DNA from 3 places in the Streptomyces peucetius genome. Region 1 is predicted to be linked to each of the others. Evidence: riboswitches for the same ligand, from Rfam matches in the RefSeq annotation. Region 1 holds a riboswitch; each other region holds the start of a gene.

The links. A riboswitch is a leader RNA that binds a small molecule or an ion and turns the genes downstream of it on or off. The one in region 1 is predicted to bind cyclic di-AMP.
Region 2: linked by a shared signal. The riboswitch ahead of OGH68_RS17285 (M23 family metallopeptidase) and the one ahead of OGH68_RS32895 (M23 family metallopeptidase) in region 1 are both predicted to bind cyclic di-AMP.
Region 3: linked by a shared signal. The riboswitch ahead of OGH68_RS28550 (LysM peptidoglycan-binding domain-containing protein) and the one ahead of OGH68_RS32895 (M23 family metallopeptidase) in region 1 are both predicted to bind cyclic di-AMP.

The regions. Positions count from the first base shown of each region.
Region 1 covers NZ_CP107567.1:7,284,649-7,292,013, forward strand. The annotation lists gene OGH68_RS32875 (helix-turn-helix domain-containing protein) at 1-407, shown strand, start outside; gene OGH68_RS32880 (DUF6126 family protein) at 407-580, shown strand; gene OGH68_RS32885 (tyrosine-protein phosphatase) at 675-1,487, opposite strand; gene OGH68_RS32890 (alpha-galactosidase) at 1,694-3,784, shown strand; cyclic di-AMP (ydaO/yuaA leader) riboswitch at 4,231-4,387, shown strand; gene OGH68_RS32895 (M23 family metallopeptidase) at 4,392-5,351, shown strand; gene OGH68_RS32900 (SGNH/GDSL hydrolase family protein) at 5,523-6,314, shown strand; gene OGH68_RS32905 (STM4011 family radical SAM protein) at 6,364-7,287, opposite strand; gene OGH68_RS32910 (STM4012 family radical SAM protein) at 7,296-7,365, opposite strand, start outside.
Region 2 covers NZ_CP107567.1:3,774,379-3,781,743, reverse strand. The annotation lists gene OGH68_RS17290 (PP2C family protein-serine/threonine phosphatase) at 57-1,205, shown strand; cyclic di-AMP (ydaO/yuaA leader) riboswitch at 1,595-1,750, shown strand; gene OGH68_RS17285 (M23 family metallopeptidase) at 1,761-2,810, shown strand; gene OGH68_RS17280 (PrsW family intramembrane metalloprotease) at 2,978-4,351, opposite strand; gene trmB (tRNA (guanosine(46)-N7)-methyltransferase TrmB) at 4,423-5,214, opposite strand; gene lhgO (L-2-hydroxyglutarate oxidase) at 5,570-6,778, opposite strand; gene OGH68_RS17265 (MFS transporter) at 6,966-7,365, opposite strand, start outside.
Region 3 covers NZ_CP107567.1:6,279,655-6,287,019, forward strand. The annotation lists gene OGH68_RS28540 (glutamate--cysteine ligase) at 1-1,171, shown strand, start outside; gene OGH68_RS28545 (cellulose binding domain-containing protein) at 1,375-4,092, shown strand; cyclic di-AMP (ydaO/yuaA leader) riboswitch at 4,502-4,657, shown strand; gene OGH68_RS28550 (LysM peptidoglycan-binding domain-containing protein) at 4,662-5,465, shown strand; gene OGH68_RS28555 (hypothetical protein) at 5,627-6,181, opposite strand; gene OGH68_RS28560 (hypothetical protein) at 6,320-6,601, shown strand; gene OGH68_RS28565 (DUF397 domain-containing protein) at 7,270-7,365, opposite strand, start outside.

The DNA of each region.
Region 1 (7,365 bases):
ACGGTACGACGGTGGCCGAGCTGCTCGGCGAGCAGCCGCCCGAACGTGAACCGGTCATCCGCGGGCGCCCCCCCGAGCCCGTGCCGGCCGGCGCCTGGGACTACCACCGGGCCGGCAGCCCGGGACGGGCCATGCAGGCCCTGCGGGTGTTCGTGCCCCACGGCGTCCAGGGCGATCTCGTACGGGTGCACCCCGGCGAGGAGTGGCTGCACGTCGTCGCGGGACGGCTGCGGCTGAGTCTCGGGGACGCCGTCCACGAGCTGACCCCCGGCGACAGCGCGCACTTCGACTCGCTCACACCGCACCGCATCGAGGCGGACTCCGCGGAGGGCGCGGAGCTGCTGTTCGTGCACACTCTGCTGCAGGCGCCCGAGCTGCACTCCGTCCCCGACCGGCAAGGAATGTGATCCACGACATGTCGCACGACCCCTTGGACCGGCGTGGATCCGGCAGCGGGAGCGCGCACGAGGAGCGCTTCCCGCGCGGCCTGGTGATCCGGCTCTTCGCCTACCTGATCGCGGGCCACATCATCGCGGGCTTCCTCTATCTGCTCTTCCTGGTCGGCGGCCAGAACCAGTAGCCGGCGGCCGGAACCATTGGTCCGCCGGCCGGAACCAGTGGTCCGCGGCCGGGTCCGGCCTGCCTTCGGCGGGCGGACCCGGCAGCCCCTCGGCTCAGCCCTGGTCGAGCAGTCGTTCCCGCAGGCGCTCGCGTGTCTCGGGAGCGAGCCGCAGGCCCTCGGAGAGATAGCGCTCCGTGGTGCCCCAGTTCTCCTCGATGGCGTCGAACGCGGCGGCCAGATACTCCGCGCGGGCGTCGAAGAGCGGGCTGAGCAGCTCCATCACCTCCGGGGACATCGCGTCGGGGGAGCTGTCGCTGCGCCGGACCTTGTAACGTCGGTGCGGGTCGTTGGACTTGAGGTAGTCGGCCTCGATGGCGTCCCGCTCCACCCCGACGGCGAGGAGGGAGACGGCGATCGACAGACCGGCACGGTCCTTGCCCGCGGCGCAGTGCATCAGGGCCGGGACGCTGTCCTCGGCCAGGGCGTGCAGGACCTGGCTGTGCTCCGCCGTCCGCTCCTTGATGATCATCCGGTACGAGGCGATCATGCGCCCGGCGCCCTTGCCGTCGGCGAGGATCGCCTTGAGCTGGTCCAGGTTCCCGTCGCGGACCATCTTCCAGAACTCGGCGCCGTCCGCCGGGTCGCTCAGCGGCAGATTCACATTGCGCACGCCGGGGAGCTCGACGTCCGGCCCCTCCAGCCGCTGGTCGGCGGCGTTGCGGAAGTCGAAGATCGTGTGGAGCCCGAGACCCGACAGGAACGCGGTGTCGGCCGCGGTCGCGTGCGCGAGGTGGCCGCTGCGGAACAGTCTCCCGGAACGCACCCGCCGTCCGTCCACCGTCGGCAGGCCGCCCACGTCGCGGAAGTTGCGGACCCCGGACAGTGCGGGCTCTGACGAGGGGGCCTGCGGCAGCTGCTGCGTCACGGGGACTCCTTCGGGGGACGGTGGCCGGCGTTGCTCGCCGGCGACGGCGCGGCCTCGACCATACGACACAGGTTCATCAGCCAATCATCTTGTCCTTCGTTCACCGGGGTTGACGAGCCCGTGTGCCTGCCGGGCGTTGCCCCGGGTGGGTCGCACAGCGGATGATGTTCGGGTCTGTGCGGGACTGTGAGAATCTGAGGGGCCGAATGATCGAGAACATGGGCAAAGGGCGTACGTGGGTCCTCTCCGGCCCCGAGAGCAGTTACGCCCTCCATCTCACCGACGCGGACGAGCTCGTCCACCTCCACTGGGGCGCCCGCATCACGGCCGCCGACGCCGAAGCCCTGGCCGCGCAGGGGCCGCCGCCCTACTGGCCCTTCGAGTCCCAGCTCGACGGCCGCGAGGAGTATCCCGTCGAGGGCGGCCCCAGGTTCGCCCGCCCGGCGCTGTCGGTCCGCACCGAGGACGTGCGCGGCACCGAGTGGGTCTTCGACGGCTGGGTCGCCGAGGACGACGAGCTGCGGCTGCGCTTCACCGACGCCCTGGCGGGCCTCGGCCTGACCCTGCACTACCGCATGCGGGACGACTCCGACGTGATCGAACGCTGGGTCACCGTCGTCCATGAGGGCACCGGGCCGGCGCTCGAACTTCTCCGGGCGGACGCCGCCGCCTGGACCCTGCCGATGCGCGACGCGTGGCGGCTCTCCCAGCTGCACGGGCGCTGGGCCGCCGAGTCCCGCCTGGTGCGCTCCGCGCTCACGTACGGCGAGAAGATCATCGGCAGCCGGCGGGGCCACACCGGCCACCAGCACCTGCCGTGGGTCGCCCTGGACGCGGAAGGCGCCACGGAGGAACGGGGTGAGGTGTACGGCTGCGCGCTCGGCTGGTCCGGTTCCTGGCGGATCTCCGTCCAGCAGCTGCCGGACAAGGCGGTGCAGATCACCGGCGGGGCCGGTCACGACGATTCCGGGCTGCTGCGGCTCGAGCCGGGGCAGACGTACACCTCACCCGTCTTCGCCGGCCTGTGGAGCGACGGCGGGTTCGGCGGGGCGAGCAGGGCCTGGCACGCCTGGCAGCTCGCCCATGTGATCCCCGGTGCCCAGGAGGCGCGCCCGGTGCTCTACAACTCGTGGGAGGCGACCGGCTTCGACATCTCGGAACAGCAGCAGCTGGCCCTCGCCCGGCGCGCCGCCGGGATCGGGGTCGAGCTGTTCGTCGTGGACGACGCCTGGTTCGGGCGGCGCACCAGCGACCGGGCCGGACTCGGCGACTGGACACCCAACCCGGACCGCTTCCCCGACGGACTGGCGCCGCTCGCCCGTGAAGTGCACGGGCTCGGCATGCGGTTCGGGATCTGGGTGGAGCCGGAGATGGTCAACGCGGACAGCGATCTCTACCGAGCGCATCCCGACTGGGTCCAGCACCACCCCGGCCGGGTGCGCACCGAATTCCGCAACCAGCTCGTGCTGAACCTCGCGCGTGAGGACGTCCGGGACCACCTCTGGGAGCAGCTGGACGCCCTGCTGTCGAGCGCGCCCGTCGACTATGTGAAGTGGGACTTCAACCGCTGCTTCACCGATGCGGGCTGGCCGGGGGAGCCGTATCCGCAGAAGCTGTGGACCTGCCACGTCGAGGGCTTTTACGCGCTGCTGGACCGGTTGCGGGCGGCGCATCCGGGCGTCGCCTTCGAGTCCTGCTCCGGAGGGGGCGGCCGGATCGACCTCGGGGTCCTCGGGCGCACCGACCAGGTATGGACCTCGGACAACACCGACCCGCTGGACCGGCTGGCCGTCCAGCACGGCTTCAGCCAGCTGCATCCGGCCCGGGTCATGGCGGCCTGGGTGACCGACAGCCCCAACGTCCAGCTCAACGGCCGCCGCAGCAGTCTGCGCTTCCGTTTCGTCAGTGCCATGGCCGGGGTGCTGGGCGTCGGGGGAGACCTCACCGGGTGGAGCGAGGCGGAGCTCGCGGAGGCACGCGACTGGGTCCGGCTCTACAAGGAGATCAGGCCGGTGGTCCAGCACGGCGAGCTGTACCGGCTGCGGGCCCCGGAGGGCGGGCTCAGCGCCGTGCAGTACGTCCGGGGCGGGGAGACGGTCGTGCTCGCGCTGCTCGAGGCGCAGCGGTACGGCGAACGGCCGCCGGCGCTCCGGCTGCGCGGCATCGACCCGGCCGCCGCCTACGAATGTCTGGACACCGGAGTCGTCCATCAGGGCGGGGTGCTGCTGCACCACGGACTGCACACCGGGCTGAAGGGCGATCTGGACGCCACCGTGATCCGGCTGCGGCGGATGTGATCCGGCCTCCGCCAATTCCCTTTACGCGTACGGAGTCAGGGGATTCCTCACGGCTCGGAGTGACGGGCGTCACCCGGATCTGTGCCGGCGGGCGTCTCGGCGAAACCGGCAGGGCGCGACTTGATGGGCAAGTGCGGGACTAGATGCTCAAATGCATCTTCTGTCCGAATTGGCTGGTTCGATATAACGTGCCCCGTAAGCAGGGGAGATGGGCTCCGGCTGGTGAGCAGCGTCATATTCGTGACGTTGTGTGGCCGGGGCCTGGGGGTGAATTCCGTTGCCGGCGCGGCAATTGAAGGAGCGTCGTCCACGGAGGGTGACCGGAAATACCCGGGTGATATCGGACTTCGCATTGCTCGCGGAAAGACGCGGCTTGTCCAGGACTGTCCGACTCGCCTACGGTCACGCTCAATCCGGACGGACCGCCTAATCCTGCCGCCGGCCGGAATTCGAACCCACCCACGCGTGGCAGGAGCGGGGGACCCAGGTAGTACGCCGATTCCGGAAAATCCGGACGGCTTGGGGTGAAGTCGTGCAAGTCGCTCGACCGGGCACCTCCAGCCCGAACCCGACAGCTCACCTCGTAGGCGCCGGAGAGGAATGCGCCATGCCCGCCAAGGGTAAGCACCGTCGTTTCAAGTCCAACCCGTTCACCCGCGGCTTCGTCATCGCCGGCACGGGCGGCGCCGCCATCGCGCTCCCGCTGTTCGGCGCCACCGCCGCCGCCACCGCTGCCCCGGCGGCGGCTCCGGCCGCCGCGGCACAGAAGGCCGCTGCCCCGGCCCTCGCCGAGTCGGCGCTGCCGGCCGCCAAGAAGGCCCCGAAGATCTACACCGTCGTCGCCGGCGACTACCTGTCGAAGATCGCCGAGGAGCAGGACGTCCGAGGCGGCTGGAAGCAGCTCTTCAACGACAACCGCCGCGCCATCGGTGCGAACCCGTCGCTGATCCACCCGGGCCTGGAGCTGACCATCGGCGCCAAGTCCAAGGCGAAGAACGACCCCGAGCCCCGCTCCGAGTCAAAGGCCCGCCCCTCGCGTGACGACTCGCGGGCCGCCGCGCCCGAGGAGCAGGCCCCGAAGGCTCCCGCGAAGGCGGCTCCCGCGAAGGCGGCGCCCGCCAAGGAGGCTCCTGTGAAGGAGGCCTCGGCGCCGGCGTCCTCGTCCGGCTTCAGCGCTCCGGTCGACGCGGCCGTCACCACGCCGTACCGCGCCTCCGGCGCGATGTGGTCCAGCGGCTACCACACCGGTGTGGACTTCGCCGCCTCCTCGGGCACCTCCGTCAAGGCCATCGGCGCGGGCACCGTCGTCTCCGCCGGCTGGGGCGGCGCGTACGGCAACGAGGTCGTCATCCAGCACACGGACGGCACCTACTCCCAGTACGCCCACCTTTCCTCCCTGGCCGTCTCCAGCGGCCAGTCCGTGAGCGGCGGCCAGCAGATCGGTCTGTCCGGCTCCACCGGCAACTCCTCCGGCCCGCACCTGCACTTCGAGGTCCGCACCGGCCCCTCCTACGGCTCGGACATCGACCCGGTCGCCTACCTGCGCGAGCACGGAGTCTCCCTCTGATCCGTCCGGCACGCCGCACGGCACTGCCGCCCGGCCCCCGTTCCGCATCGGCGGAGCGGGGGCTTCCGCGTCTTCCGGCCGGGCCGAACCTGACGGGTGGTAAAGATCACCCCCCGTCAACCCCTCCTTACGGTCGCGTAAGTCACATCCGTAAAGGAAAGATGTGCTCTCGTGGCAGACGATTCGAGAACAGAGAACAGTGACGCATTCGGGTCGTACGCGGCGATCGGTGACAGCTTCACCGAGGGCGTAGGCGACCTTGGACCCGACGGCAGATTCGTCGGGTGGGCGGACCGCTTCGCGGTCCTGCTCGCCGACCGCATGCCGGAACACACCTTCCGGTACGCCAACCTCGCCGTACGCGGGCGGCTCCTCGACCAGATCGTCGAGGAGCAGGTGCCGAGGGCCCGGGAACTCGCGCCCGACCTCGTCACCTTCTGCGCCGGCGGCAACGACATCATCCGGCCCGGCTCCGACCCGGACGACGTCGCCGAACGCTTCGAACGGGCCGTCGCCGACCTCACGGGCTCGGTCGGCACCGTCATGGTGACGACCGGCTTCGACACCCGCGACGTGCCGGTCCTGCGCCACCTGCGCGGCAAGATCGCCACGTACACCGCGCATGTGCGGGCCATCGCCGACCGCTACGACTGCCCGGTGCTGGACCTGTGGTCGCTCAGGTCCGTCCAGGACCGGCGGGCCTGGGACTCCGACCGGCTGCATCTGTCACCCGAGGGGCACACGCGGGTCGCGCTGCGCGCCGCGCAGGTCCTCGGGCTCGACGTGCCCGCCGACCCCGACCAGCCGTGGCCGCCGCTGCCCCCGCGCGGGGCGCTCGAGGTGCGCCGCGACGACATCCAGTGGGCGCGCGAGTACCTGGTGCCCTGGATCGGGCGGCGGCTGCGCGGCGAGAGCTCGGGCGATCACGTGGCGGCCAAGCGTCCGGACCTGCTGCCGCTCTGACGGCGGCGCAGGTCCGCCGCGGGCGGCGCCGGGGGCGCCCCGGCGGTGATCACCGGGGGCTCACCGGATCGGCTGCCGGGGGCCCCGCCGGAAGCCGGCCGAGGAGGGTGGGCCGGCGCGGCTCGCCGGGGTCCGCCGCGGGGATCCGTTCGAGGACGCCGCCCGCGAAGACGTCGTACAGCGGCAGCGTCTCCAGGTGGACGTACCCGATGTGGCAGTCGCACACGGCGAGCGGACAGGCGCGGGGCCGCAGCGCCCGGCGGTACGTACCGTCGTACAGGTTGCCCAACTCGGCGCGGACGAAGTGGCAGCGGCGGACGGTCCCCTCACCGTCCACGGAGATCACCGACTCGCCGGTGCGGCACGGCAGCCCGGCGGAGCGGTGCGGGTGGCGGCTGTAGGGGAAGAGCGGGTCCAGTTCCGTCCAGGCGTCGGCCTCGGCGTCGGAGAGCTCGTGGCCCTCGGGCGCGTTCGCCCAGAGGTAGACGTGCGCCGGCAGATCCGCGCGGAGTCGGCGCGCCTCCGCCAGATGGGCGGGAAAGCCGACGATCCCCACACTGAAACGGATCTCCCGCCGCACCAGATCCCGGCACTTGCCGATGAACCGGTCATAAGGCGTCTGTCCCGGGTGGTAGGTGCACCACAGCGCGAGCGTCGCCGGGTCCGCGTCCGCCACCCAGTCGGTGCGGCAGCTGAGATTCGTCTGGATCGCCACCCTGCGGATGTGCGGCAGATGCGACAGCTCGGTCAGCGCCTTCCGGTACCAGGACCGGACCAGCCCCTCACCCCACGGCGTGAACAGCACCGACAGCCGGTCGCCGCGCTGCGCGGCGGCCCAGGCGGCGAAGCGTTCCAGCGCCGCACGGTCGGTGCGCAGCTGCTCACGGCTGTCGCGTCGCTTCGCGAAAGGGCAGTACGGACAGTCGTAGTCGCAGGACGCCAGCGGGCCCCGGTACAGCACGGTCAGGTCCATGCCCTCGCTCACTTCGGCTCGTACGCGGCCATCGCGGCGCGCACCGCGGGTGAGAACAGCTCCGGGCCCAGCGCGTCC
Region 2 (7,365 bases), 3.5 Mb from region 1:
GAGGTGGGCGCGGTACTGTCCGCAGCCGTCAGCGGACCCGGCAGGAGAGACCACCTTTGGGACAGCAGCGGCGGGATGAAGGCGGCGCGCGTCGGGCCCCGTGGTTCGTGCGTGCCCTGCCCGTCGCGATGATCGTCGCAGGGGTGGTCTTCGACATGCTGACACCGCCTCGTTTCACCGCGGTGCCGCTCTTCGCCGCCGCGCCCCTTCTCGCCGCCCCTCTCGTCTCGTTCGTGGCGACCCTGCTCATGGGTGTCGCCGCGATCCTGGGGGTGAGCGGCATGCACGTCTACAACGGGACCGCCGCGCAGATCACCGCGGCCACCGAGACCACCACGGTGCTCACCGTCGCCGCTCTGGCCCTGGTCATCAACAGGGTCGTACAGCGCAGAGGCGAGCAGCTGGCCTCGGCGCGGGTGATCGCCGAGACCGCGCAGCGGGCCGTGCTGCCCGCGCCGGCCGAGCGGATCGGCGGCCTGCACATCGCCGCCCGGTACGAGGCGGCGCAGGAGGGCGCCTTCATCGGCGGCGACCTGTTCGCGGTGCAGGACACCCCGCACGGTGTGCGGCTCCTCGTGGGCGACGTCCGGGGCAAGGGGCTGGGGGCGGTGGCGACCGTGGCGGTCGTCATCGGCGCGTTCCGCGAGGCCGCGGAGCAGGAGCGCTCGCTCGAGGGTGTGGGGCAGCGGCTGGAGCGCGCGCTCAAGCGGGAGGGGGACCGGCGCGAGGGCCTGGACGCGGTGGAGGGCTTCACCACGGCCGTGCTGGGCGAGATTCCCCGCGGCCGTCCGCTGGTGCGGCTGGTGAACCGGGGGCATCCGGAGCCGCTGGTGCTGCATGCCGACGGGGGGCTGGACGTGCTCCGTCCGCCGCAGGCGGCGCTGCCGCTCGGCATGGGTGATCTGGGGGAGTGGCCGGACCGGGCGGCGGAGTATCCGCTGCCCGACGGGGCGACGCTGCTGCTCTACACGGACGGGGTGACGGAGGCGCGCGACGACCGCGGCGTCTTCTACGACCCGGTGGAACGGCTCACCGGGCGGCTCTTCCCGGGGCCGGGGGAGCTGCTGGACGCACTCGTCGACGACGTACGCCGGTACACCGGCGGCGGCTCGAACGACGACATGGCTCTGCTGGCCGTCGGCCGTCCGGCTCGGGGCCAGCCGGAGCGGCGCAGGATTGTGCCGGTGGTTCCTCCGGCGGTCTGAGCCGACGGCGGAAGCGGATGTCGTCCTCTTCCCGAGGGCCGTCGGACCGTCCGTCAGCCGCCGGCCCGCGTGTCGTCGGACCGCCCGTCGGCCCTCGGCCCGCGCGTCAACCGGCCCGCGCGCCGTCGGCGCCTCGACCCGCGGGCCGGCCTCGGTCGTCCTTACGGCCTGTGACCCAAGGGCACCTCTCCGCATAACATTTGACACACCGTCAGGAAAAGGTCTCTGTCCGATGTTTGATCAAGTCGCCCGATTCTGAGTGCCTCTGTCACGTTAAGTCCCCGTCGAAATCGCTAATGATCAGTCGGAACAGCTTGGAATCCGGCCCCGCCGTCTATTAACGTTCGATAACGCAGCGCGGTCGTCCCAGCCGTCGTCAGAGGCGGCACCGCGCGCACGCGCCGAATCCCGCAAGGGAACCGGGGAACCACCAATTGGGGTGAATCGGGCACCTTTTGCCGCTCAGTCCGCGGTCGAGGCGCCCGTAGGAGACCTTCCTGCTCCGAACCCGTCAGCTAACCCGGTAGGCGAGAAGGAAGGAAGGAGAACGCCTTCGTGGCGTCCAACATGCCTGCCCCAGAGGCCCGCTTCGCGTCCGAACGCATCGGTGACGACGCACCCGAGCGGACCTGGGAGGAATGGAATCCCACAGAGGAGTCCATCCGCCCGGTGCGCGGCCGGCACCGTGTCATCAAGCAGCGCGGCGGACTCGCCCGCAGCTCCACGGTGCTCGGCGTCGGTGTGATCGCCGCGGTCGGCGCGGGTGGCATAGCCACCGCGCAGGACAAGCCGGCGGTCTCCATTTCCCTTCCCGACGCCATCACGGACAATCTTCCCGACGCCAAGTCCCTGCCGGGCGTGGGCTCGTTGGTGTCCGACGACTCGGATTCCGACGCCGCGGCGGACGTGAACACCGCCCCGCTGACCGCCGCGACCACGGTGGCCGACGGTGGCGACGGCTCCGCCCGGGCGACGGGCGCGGGCGAGGCGTTGCGGGCCCGCATCCTCGCGCAGGCCGAGCAGCAGCAGGCCGCCGCGGACGCGGAGGCCAAGGCCGCCGCGGAGAAGGCCGCCGCCGAACAGGCCGCGGCCGCTGCGGAAAAGCAGCAGAGCGAGGCAGAGGCCAAGGCCGCGGAAGAGAAGCGCAAGGCGGAAGAGGCCGCCCGGGCCAAGGCGGAGGCCGAGCGTCTCGCCGAGCTCGCGAGGAGCTTCTCCCTGCCCACCTCCTCGTACACGATCACCTCCACCTTCGGCGAGTCCGGCTCCATGTGGTCCTCCGGCCAGCACACCGGCCTGGACTTCGCCGCCCCGACCGGCACCCCGGTCAAGGCCGTGCACAGCGGCACGGTCAAGTCCGCGGGGTGGTCCGGCTCGTACGGCTACCGCATCGTCCTCGAACTCGACGACGGCACCGAGGTCCTGTACGCCCACCTGTCGTCCATGACGGCGAGCGCGGGCCAGAAGGTCACCACCGGCGAGACGATCGGGCGTGTCGGCGCCACCGGCAACGTCACCGGGCCCCATCTGCACCTCGAGGTGCACACCGCGGGCGGCTCCGGCATCGACCCGATGGCCTGGCTGCGCGGCAAGGGCCTCACGATCTGATCCCTGCCCGGTACGGGGCTCCGCATGCTCTCCCATGCGCTTCTCCGTGCCGGGCATCTCCATGTCTCCGGCATTCCTGCCGCACCCCCCGACGCCAGGGCTGCCGGGCTGTGCCCGGGCACCCGCCGCCGATGGGGCGTCCGCGCTGTCGCGGCCGCCGACGCGGGTCAGTAGCGGTACGGGTTGTAGCCGCCGTAGTTCCGGTACGGCGGCGGCACCGGCACCCGGCTCGTCGCCCGGGCCGCGTACGCCAGTGACGGACCCGCCACCTGTCTGCGCTGCCACAGGTGGTGCAGCAGTTCCTGCTCGCGCTCCGCGAAGTCCGGGTCCGCCGCGCCCCGGTGTGCCCGGCGGCGCAGAAAGGCCAGTGACGTCGCGAACGCCTCGTACTCCGACACCGCGTGGCCGGCGGCCGGGCCGTACGTGCGCCGGGCGAAGTCACGCGCCAGCGTGCGGGCGCGCATCGACGAAAGGGCGCGCGGCTCGGACGCCGGCATCCAGCCCGCCGCGGCATAGGCGGGGAGCTCGTCGGATATCGTGCGCAGCTCGCGCTGGCGGGTCCATATCGTCAGCCAGGTGAGCAGCCCGAACGCCGGCACCATGAACGCCCCGTACACCGCGTAGAAGCCCCACGGGCCGAGCATCGACGCCGAGCCGTTCCACAGGGCGTGCATGCCCATCGCGAGGGCAAGACCCAGGAGCGGCAGGGCGATACGCCGCAGACGCCGGTGGTGGCGCGCGCCGAGCGCGGCGACACCGAAGCCGAGGCCCGTGAGCACGGTGAAGAGCGGATGGGCGAACGGTGACATCACGACCCGTACGAAGAAGGTCGCGGCGGTCACCGACGCGAAGCCGGAGGTGCCCGTCGACTGGTCCTCGTCGAACGCGCTGCCCAGGTAGAGGATGTTCTCCGTGAAGGCGAAGCCGGTGGCGGTGAAGCCGGCGACCACCACGCCGTCCACGAGTCCGGTGAAGTCCCGTCTGCGGAAGACGAAGATCAGCAGGATCGCTGCGGCCTTCGCGCTCTCCTCGACCACGGGCGCTATGACCGTCGCCCCGATGGTGTCGGCGGAAGCCGGATCGGCGGTCGCCGTCGCTATCCAGCGGGTCGCGAACGTGTTCGCGATGATCGCGATCAGGGCCGCGGCGCAGGCGCCCCAGGCGAAGGCGAAGAGGAGGTTCCGCCAGGGGCCTGGCTCGACCCGGTCCAGCCAGCGGAACGCGGCCAGCAGCAGCGGGACGGGCAGTGTCGCCAGAGCCAGGCCGACCACGAACCCGTGGGTGCCGGTCTGTTCCCGCACCAGCACCAGGATCACCAGGCCGCAGAGGGCGAGCAGCGTGATCACCGCACCGGCGCGGACCGCCCTGCTGCGCCAGAACCTCGAGGCCGCCAGGGGCCGGTAGCGCCGGCGCGCGGGCTCGGGGACCTCGGTGAGCAGCGCGTCGACATGCTCCTGGCGGCACGCCGGCAGCACCGGGTGCGACGGCACCGCGGCGCTGGGCGGGCGGTGCTGCGATGGCTGCGCGGACGAGTCGGACACCCGTCGACCCTAACCAGACGCACTGACAACCGGCGACGGCGCGAGACGCATCCCGGGCACCGGAGCACCCGTCAGTCCTGCGGCTGAACCCGGCGGAAGAGCAGGTCGTGCACCTTGTGGCCCTTGTCGAGGCCCTGGCCCTCGAAGCGGGTCAGCGGACGGAACGCGGGACGTGGCGCGAAACCGCCGTCGTCCCGGGTGTTCTCGAAGTGCGGGTGCGCGGACAGCACTTCGAGCATCTGCTCGGCGTACGGCTCCCAGTCGGTCGCGCAGTGCAGGACCGCGCCGGGCTTGAGCCGCTGGGCGGCGAGGGTGAGGAAGTCCGGCTGGATCAGCCGGCGCTTGTGGTGCCGCTTCTTGGGCCACGGGTCCGGGAAGTAGACGCGTATGCCGTCGAGCGAGCGGGGCGGCAGCATCTCCCGCAGCAGGATGATCGCGTCGCCGTTGGCCACCCGGATGTTGGTCAGGCCGTTCCGCTCCGCCAGGGCCAGGAGATTGCCCTGGCCGGGGGTGTGCACGTCGACCGCGAGGATTCCAGTGCCGGGGTCGTCGGCGGCCATCTGTGCGGTGGCCTCGCCCATCCCGAAGCCGATCTCCAGGACGACCGGCAGTCCGCCGAACATCTCGTCGAGGTCCAGCACCCGGTGCCCGTCGATGTCCATGCCCCACACCGGCCACAGCCGCTGCAGCGCATCGCCCTGCCCGGCGGTGACCCGGCTCCGCCGCGGCTGGAAGCTGCGGATACGACGCTCGTGATGCGATCCGGCCGGGTCGGCGGCCGGCCCGCCGGGAAAGCGCGGCTCGCCCTTGGCGCGGATGGGGTGGCGGAGGGCGTGGGGGGTGGTGTTACGGGGCTCAGACACAGTGCTCCCGATTCTACGAGGGCGCGAGCGGTGACGGCTCCGGGGCGCCCGCCCCGCGCCGGGGGCGCGAGCGGTGGCCGCCCTGTGGCGCCCGCCGACGCCGAGGGGCGCGGCGCCCGACGCGAGGCCGCGACGTACCCGAGGCCGGACAGGAGGGAAGGCGGGGCCGGGTACGCGAGGCCGGAGGTGCGCGAGGCCGGACGGGCCGCCGGGTGGGTACGCGACGCCGACCTGTGGGCCGCCCGGGCAGGCGGGCCCGGTACGCGACGCCGGAGGTGCGTGCCGCCCGCCGGAGCCGGTCAGCCGCGCCGCCGGGCGGGTCCGCCAGGACTTTCGGGGCCCGCCCGGCCGCCGGTCAGGCGGAGAGGGAGGCGAGGGCGCGGCGGGCGATCTCGCGGCCGATGGGGAGGGAGGCCGTCGCCGCCGGCGAGGGTGCGTTCAGGACGTGCACCGTCCGCGGGGCCTCGCGGATCAGGAAGTCGTCGGCGAGCGTTCCGTCCCGCAACACCGCCTGCGCCCGGACACCGGCCGGGGCCGGCCGCAGGTCCTCCTCCGTGAGAGAGGGGAGCAGCCGGCGCGCCGCCGTGGTGAAGGCACGCTTCGAGAGCGACCGGCGCACTTCGCCGGCCCCGTACCGCCAGTGCCTGCGGGCGATGTGCCACGAGCCGGGCCAGCGGACCGTGGCGGCGAGCTCCAGGGGCCGGACGGTCGACCAGTGGTAGCCCTCGCGGGCCAGCGCCGGGACCGCATTCGGACCGACGTGGACGCCGCCGTCGATGCCGCGGGTCAGATGGACACCGAGGAAGGGGAAGGCCGGGTCGGGCACCGGATACACCAGGCCGCGCACGAGACCGGGGCGGGCCAGGTCGTAGTACTCCCCGCGGAAGGGGACGATCCGCATCCCGGGGTCGTCTCCCGCCAGCCGTGCCACCCGGTCGCAGTGCAGTCCGGCGCAGTTCACCAGCGCCCGGGCCCGGACGATCGTGCCCGACCGCGTCCGCACCGCGACGCCCCACGGCCGGCGGTCGACGACGGTGACCTCCTCGCCGTACCGCACGTCCGCGCCGGACGCCGTGGCGAGCTGCGCGGCCACCGCCCCGTAGTCGCAGATGCCGGTCGTCGCCACGTGGATCGCGGCGAGCCCACGGACCTCCGGCTCGTACTCCGTGATCTGGGCCGGGCCCAGTTCCCGCACCGGAATGCCGTTCTCCCGGCCCCGCTGGACCAGGGCGTGGAGCCGTGGGAGCTCGTCCCGGTCCGTCGCGACGATCAGCTTGCCCGTGACCTCGTGGCCGATGCCGTACTCGGCGCAGAACTTGACCATCTCGGCGGCGCCGCGGACCGCGAACCGCGCCTTCAGCGAGCCGGGCCGGTAGTAGATCCCGCTGTGGATCACGCCGCTGTTGCGCCCGGTCTGGTGCCTGGCGGGGCCGCGCTCCTTCTCCAGGACCGTCACCCGCGTGCCCGGCGCCGTGCGGACAAGTGCGTACGCCGTCGAGAGGCCGACGATGCCACCGCCGACCACCAGCACGTCGCAGTCGAAGTCCTGCCCGGACGCCCTCACCGCGTCACCTCCCACCCCGATAGTGCACTGGCCCGCCGACAACGCGCTTAAACCAGCGTCCACGCGGGACGCACACGCTCGGGGTCCGGACACCGCGGGGCGTCGGACCGGGCCGTCCGGACCTGCCCGGTCGGAACCGGTTCTCATGTGCGGCCCAGCCGTCGAAGCCGGGCCGTCGCCCCAGGGGTCAGGCCGGTGCCATCAGGAGCGGGCGGGCCCTCTCCCGCAGCTCCATGACCCTCGGCTCGTCGCCGTACGGCTCCAGCCGGTGCAGCAGGTCCCGTACGTACTCGGTGGTCCGCGCGGAAGAGATACGGCCGGCGACCTCCACGGCCCGGGTGCCCGCGGCGCAGGCCGCGTCCAGGTTGCCCGACTCCAGCTCGGCCACCGCGGAGACCACGAGACGCAGCCCGTGCGAGCGTACGTACTCCTCGGTGGGCCGTGACAGTGCCTGCTCGGTGAAGCGCCGCACCTGCCGGGGTGCCTTCAGGTCGCGGTAGCACTCGGCCGCGTCGGCCGCGAAGCGGTCGTACGAGTAGAAGCCCAGCCACGACGGGTCGCCGTCGCCCTCCCGGGAACGCTCCAGC
Region 3 (7,365 bases), 1.0 Mb from region 1:
GCAGGAGATCCGCGACGCGCTCAACCACGCCGAGCAGCGGGCGTCCGAGGTCGGCGCACATCTGGCCATGATCGGCATCCTGCCGACGCTGCGGCAGCGGGACGTGGGAGAGGCGGGGCTGTCGGAGAACCCGCGCTACCGGCTGCTCAACGAACAGATCTTCGCGGCACGGGGCGAGGACCTGCGGATCGCGGTGGACGGCGTGGACAGGCTGCGCACCTACGCGGACACCATCACGCCCGAGGCCGCGTGCACCAGCACGCAGTTCCATCTGCAGGTCGCGCCGGACGAGTTCGCCCGGTACTGGAACGCCGCCCAGGCGATCGCCGGGGTGCAGGTCGCGCTCGCGGCGAACTCGCCGTTCCTCTTCGAGAAGGAATTGTGGCGCGAGACCCGGATCCCGCTGTTCGAGCAGGCCACGGACACCCGGCCCGAGGAGATCAAGGTGCAGGGCGTACGGCCGCGGGTGTGGTTCGGCGAGCGGTGGATCAACAGCGTCTTCGATCTCTTCGAGGAGAACGTGCGTTACTTCCCCGCCCTGCTGCCGCTGTGCGACGACGAGGACCCGCAGGCCACGCTCGACGGCGGGGACACCCCCGAACTGTCCGAACTCACCCTGCACAACGGCACCATCTACCGCTGGAACCGCCCCGTGTACGCCGTCACCCACGGCAAGCCGCACCTGCGCGTCGAGAACCGGGTGCTCCCCGCCGGGCCCACCGTCGCCGACACCCTCGCCAACGGCGCCTTCTACTACGGGCTGACCCGCGCCCTGGCCGACGAGGAACGGCCGGTGTGGTCGCGGATGTCCTTCCAGGGGGCGGAGGACAATCTGCACGCCGCCGCCCGGCACGGTATCGACGCCCTTCTGTACTGGCCGGGGATGGGTGAGGTCCCGGTGGCCGAGCTCGTCCTGAGGCGTCTGCTGCCCATGGCCCACCGGGGCCTCGAACTCTCCGGCATGGACTCGGCGTGGCGGGAGCCGCTGCTCGGGATCATCGAGCAGCGCTGCGTCAGCGGGCGCAACGGAGCCCTGTGGCAGGCGGAGATGTACCACCACATCGACGCCACGTCCCGCGTCGACCACCACGAGGCGCTGCGCCTCATGACGCGGCAGTACATCGACTACATGCATCTGAACGCGCCGGCGCACACCTGGCCGGTCGACTGAGCCACCACCGAGCGCCCGGAGCCCCCGGTCCGGTCGCGGTCATTCATCGGATGAGTCCTGTGCGGCAGGCGTTGCAGCACCCTTCTCCCCGGCGGCCCGTCCCGCTACCATCGTCCGCACTGGGAGCGCTCCCACTCCGTGCACCACTCCGTACGCCACCTCGCACCGCCACCCCGGCGGTCCCGCTCGGAGAGGACGTTTCCGTGCGCAGAAGCGCCAGACCATTCACCGCCCTGCTGGCGGCCCTGACCCTGACGGCCGGGCTCGTCGGTACCGGCGGCTCCGCCGCGGCCCGTACCGCCGATATCCGGCCGGCCGTCGATACATCCGACGTGTCCACGGTCGCGGACACCTACACCTGGAAGAACGTGCGCATCGACGGCGGCGGCTTCGTGCCGGGCATCGTCTTCAACCGCTCGGAGAAGAACCTCGCCTACGCGCGCACCGACATCGGCGGCGCCTACCGCTGGAACCAGGCGGAGAAGGAATGGACCCCACTGCTGGACTGGGTCGACTGGGACAGATGGGGCTGGACGGGCGTGGCGAGCCTCGCCTCCGACGCGGTGGACCCGGACAAGGTGTATGCCGCCGTCGGCACGTACACCAACAGCTGGGACCCGACCAACGGCGCCGTCCTGCGCTCGTCCGACCGCGGCGCGAGCTGGCAGGCCACCACGCTCCCCTTCAAGCTCGGCGGCAACATGCCGGGCCGGGGGATGGGGGAGCGCCTCGCGGTGGACCCGAACAAGAACTCCGTGCTCTACCTGGGCGCTCCCAGCGGCCACGGCCTCTGGCGGTCCACCGATTCCGGCGTGACCTGGTCCGAGGTCACCGCCTTCCCCAACCCGGGGAACTACGCCCAGGACCCCTCCGACACCAGCGGCTACGCCAGTGACAACCAGGGCGTCGTGTGGGTGACCTTCGACGAGCGGTCCGGCAGCGCGGGCAGCGCCACCCAGGACATCTACGTCGGCGTCGCCGACAAGGAGAACACCGTCTACCGCTCGACCGACGGCGGCGCCACCTGGTCCCGGATCGCCGGACAGCCGACCGGATACCTCGCGCACAAGGGCGTCCTCGACTCCGCCACCGGCCATCTCCATCTGGCGCTGAGCGACACCGGCGGCCCGTACGACGGCTCCAAGGGACGCATCGCACGCTACGACACGGCCACAGGGGAGTGGACGGACATCAGCCCGACCGCCGAGGCCGACACCTACTCCGGCTTCAGCGGGCTGAGCGTGGACCGGCAGCGGCCCGGCACCCTGATGGCCACGGCCTACAGCTCCTGGTGGCCCGACACCCAGATCTTCCGCTCCACGGACAGCGGCGCGACCTGGACCAGGGCCTGGGACCACACCAGCTATCCCGACCGTTCCTTCCGCTACACCCAGGACATCTCCTCCGTCCCCTGGCTCTCCTGGGGAGCGAACCCGTCGCCCCCCGAGGTCTCACCCAAGCTCGGCTGGATGACCGAGGCGCTGGAGATCGACCCGTTCGACTCCGACCGGATGATGTACGGCACGGGCGCGACGATCTACGGGACCGAGAACCTGCGGACCTGGGACACCGGCGGGAAGATCCTGATCACGCCGATGGTGAAGGGCCTGGAGGAGACGGCCGTCAACGACCTGGCCAGCCCGCCGTCGGGCGCGCCGCTGCTCAGCGGTCTCCTCGACATCGGTGGCTTCCGTCACACGGATCTCGACGCCGTGCCCGAGATGATGTTCACCGGGCCGAACATGTCGGCGACCACGAGCCTGGATTTCGCGGAGGCCGCACCCGACACCGTCGTACGGGTCGGCAACGCCGACGCCGCCCCGCACATCGCGTTCTCCACGGACAACGGGGCCAATTGGTTCCAGGGCTCGCAGCCGGCCGGCGTGACGGGCGGAGGCACGGTCGCCGCCGCTGCGGACGGCAGCGGCTTCGTCTGGAGCCCGGAGGGCGCGGGGGTGCACCGCACCACCGGCTTCGGCGGCTCGTGGGCCGCGTCCACCGGCATCCCGGCCGGGGCGGTCGTCGAGTCCGACCGGAAGAACCCCAAGAAGTTCTACGGCTTCAAGGACGGGACCTTCTACGTGTCCGCCGACGGCGGCGCCACCTTCACCGCGAGGGCGTCCGGCCTCCCGGCGGAGGGCGATGTCCGCTTCAAGGCGGTTCCGGGTACGGAGGGTGACATCTGGCTCGCGGGCGGCGCGGCGAACGGGACGTACGGCCTGTGGCACTCCACCGACTCCGGCGCGACCTTCACCAAGATCTCCGGCGTGGCGGAGGCGGACGCGGTCGGCTTCGGCAAGGCGGCGGCCGGCGCTTCGTACCGGACGCTCTTCGTCAGCGCGAAGATCGGCGGTGTGCGCGGCATCTTCCGCTCGACGGACGCGGGGGCGAACTGGACGCGGATCAACGACGACGCGCACCAGTGGGGCTGGACCGGCGCGGCGATCACCGGCGACCCGCGGGTCTTCGGCCGGGTGTACGTGGCCACCAACGGGCGCGGCATCATCTACGGCGAGTCGCCGGAGAGTGACGGCGGCGGTGACCCCGGCCCGGGCCCCGAGCCGGATCCGGACCCCGACCCGGAGGAGCCGCCCGCGGACGCCGACTGCACGGTGACGTACGCCGTCACCAACCAGTGGTCGGGCGGGTTCCAGGCCGATGTGACGCTCACCAACACGGGTGCCGCTGCGCTGGACGGCTGGCAGCTGAGCTGGACCTTCCCCGACGGGCAGAAGGTCGGGCAGATGTGGAATGCCACACACCGGCAGGCCGGAGCAGAGGTGACGGCCGGCAACGTCTCCTGGAACGGCAAGGTGGCCGCCGGTGCCTCGGTGGGCTTCGGCTTCACGGGCACCTGGTCGGGCGAGAACGGCGGCCCCGGCGCCTTCACCCTGGGAGGTGAGGCCTGCACCGTCGGCTGAGACGGGTGGCGGACGGCGCCGCGGGGCTCCTGGCATGAACCGGGAGCCTCGCGGCGCTTTGGCAGTGAATGTCCGTTATGAAGGATTTGGCCGAACTGTTCTGAAAGGTGAATTCCGGGCGATTGTTGGGAGTTGGTGCCCTCGAGACGGCGCGACGAGGCAGGCGGTTGCGCAGGCCACTCGTGATGTCAGTCACCTGGCACTCCGCAACGGAAAGGTCACCGGGTCGGCCATTGTCCTTCGTCGGAAAGGGATTTGGGTTTCTTGACGCGGCAATGACAATTGAAATCACCCGGGTATAACCGCTTTTCGGATTATGATCAACAATTCGCCACTTGTTTCGCCGGGTCGCTCTCGCTTACGGTCACCGTCAATCCGGGTGGACCGCCGAATCCTGCCGCCGTCCGGAACCCAGACCGCATCGACTCACGTACGGCAGGAGCGGGGGAACCAGGTAAGTCGCCGAACCGGAATCCGGAACGGCTAGGGGTGAAGTCGCATTCCAGCGGCCGGGCATCTCCAGCCCGAACCCGACAGCTCACCTCGCAGGCGACGGAGAGGAATTCGCCATGCCCGCAAAGGGTAAGCACCGTCGTACCAAGATCCGTTCGTTCACCCGCGGGATCATCGCCGCGAGCACGGGTGGCGCGGCCCTGGCCCTGCCGCTCATGGGCGCCGCCACTGCTCAGGCCGCTCCCGCGGCCCAGCCGGCTGCCGTGGCCGCTCCGGCCGCCGCCGAGAAGTCCATCACCTATTCCGTGGTGGCCGGCGACTCCCTTTCCAAGATCGCCGCCGCCCATTCCGTCGACGGTGGCTGGAAGCAGCTCTACAAGGACAACCGGAAGGCTGTCGGCGACGACCCGTCGCTGATTCACCCGGGCCTGAAGCTGACCATCGGCGCCACCCCGGAGGCCAAGGAAAAGGCCGCCCCCAAGAAGGCCGACCGGGCCGTGGAGGCCGACCGCGCGGACCGCTCCGAGAAGAAGACCACGCTGGCGGCGAAGCCCGCCGCGGCGACAAAGAAGGCCGCTGCCGCCGCGAAGCCGGCCTACGCGGACAACCTCGACGGCTGGATCAAGGAATCGCTGGACATCATGGCCCAGCACGGAATTCCGGGCACCTACGAGGGAATTCACCGCAACATCATGCGTGAGTCCTCCGGCAACCCGCTGGCCATCAACAACTGGGACATCAACGCCATCAACGGCACGCCCTCGAAGGGCCTGCTCCAGGTCATCCAGCCGACTTTCGACGCCTACCACGTCCCCGGCACGTCCTACGACCTGTACGACCCGGTCGCCAACATCACCGCCGCGTGCAACTACGCCGCCGACCGGTACGGCTCGATCGACAACGTGAACGGCCCCTACTAAAAGGGACCGTTGCGACGGCCGGCAGGCCGCAGCACCTCACCGGGCCGGTGCCCGGGACGCCCGGCGGCGCCCCGGACACCGGCCCGAGCCGTGCCGCGTGCGCCTCGGCAGCGCACGAATCCATGTGGCCGTGTGGCCGTGCCGCCATGTGGCCGTGAGCGTCAGCCGCGCACGGCCACATGGAACGCGGACAGCCACAGCACGACCGCCGCCCCCGCCCCGACTACCACGCGCACCGTCTCAGCGGTCGCCCCGGCCACGGCGACCGCCGTGCCGACGACCGCGACCGCCGTCAGAAGGACGGCCGTCCACGTGTACTGCCATTGGTCGAAGAGCCGCGCCAGCGGAAAGAAGTGCAGACCCACCACGAGGCAAATGCCCGGCGGAATCAGCTCCGCGTGACCCGTCGCGTTGGCCACGGCGATCACCGCGAAGACGGCGACGACCTCGAGCGCGTTGACAAGTCCGACCCCTCGATTCCACTTCTCCGGCAGCCGCACGGTCCGGCGGGCCGGCCCCGCGGCCCCGCGGTGGGCCAGGACCACCACCACGCCGGTCAGCACGGCACCGACCACACCGACGGCGACGGCAACCGGCATCACGGCAATGCCGGAACCGGCCGCGAACGCCCACACCAGTGCGAAGACGGCGAGCACGGTGGCCCCGCGACGGCGCAGGTTCTGGGTGAGCGTCAGGCACTCCGTGTCCGTGGTCATGCACGGAGGCTACAGCGATCTTTCGGCCCGTGACCGGTAGTTGGCCACCCGCGTGCGAGGACGGAATGAGTACGAGGACCGGCCGTCCTGAGTACCCGGCCGGATCCGCCGGCACCCCGCCGCTGGTCGAATCGGGTCATGCTCCCCGAAGCCCTCCGCCACCCTCGTGTTCGCAACGCCACCACCGCCGGAACTGCCCTCGCCGTGAGTCTGCTCCCGCTCGCGGTCGGCGTCCTGCTGGCCAAGGTGACGGCCACGGACCCGATGACACCGGTGAACGCGCTGATCACCAGCGGCGGCCACCGCCCCCGCGTCACCCGGGCACAGTGGCGCGGCTGCGGCAGGAGCGCCATGGGCCGCTGCCGCGTGGCGGGAGCCGCGGTCCGCTACCGACCCCGGCGTTGCTCCCCCGCGGCGTGAGACTGCACGGGACGTCTGTCGCGCGCAACGTGATGAGCCGGACATGGACCTGTTTCCGTGTTGCTCGTGGGAAGACGGCCGCTGACAGCATTCCGAGCGTGAGTGAGCCTTTGCCAACCGAGCTGATGAGCAGGTTGGCGAGCTCCTTGGTCAGGGTGCGGGCCACTGAAGAAAGTTCTGCACGTGCGGATCAGGCTCGCCCGTCTCGCGATCAGGGCCCGCAAGCCAGCGGCGCTGCTGCTCACGCCAGTGCACGAAAGGAGCAGTCGCACCCAGAGGGAAGCGTCAGCAAGAGGGCAAACGTCGAACTCGGCTCGCATCATCTTGACCAGGAAGTCGACCACGCCGCAGTCGAAGAGTGCCCATCTGGAGTCGCCATAACGGTCTGTCGACGCCAGGCCAACACCGGCCACTTGTCGGGGTCCGGGTCCAGCATCAGCCAGCCCAACTCGTTGGCACTGCAGCCAGAGCCCCAGGGTCCTACAGCGAGCCTTTGCCAAGCTGGAGGCGGAGCCTGGCAGTTGGGCCGACAACGTGGTGAGGCCCCTGGTGGATGCCTGATGCCCGGGGAAGAAGACGCGGGGTCGTAAGCCGACGAAGCAGGCCTCGCTGGACGTCGCGTAGTCACACGTCGATGGGCAGCGGACAGCCGCTGCTCCAGCGACAGTTCAGACGCGCGAGTCCGCCGCAAGCGTGGTGAACGCCGACCAGGCGTCGGGGGAGACCGCAAGTGGCCGGCGCTGTGTGTCCTTCGAGTCCCGGAC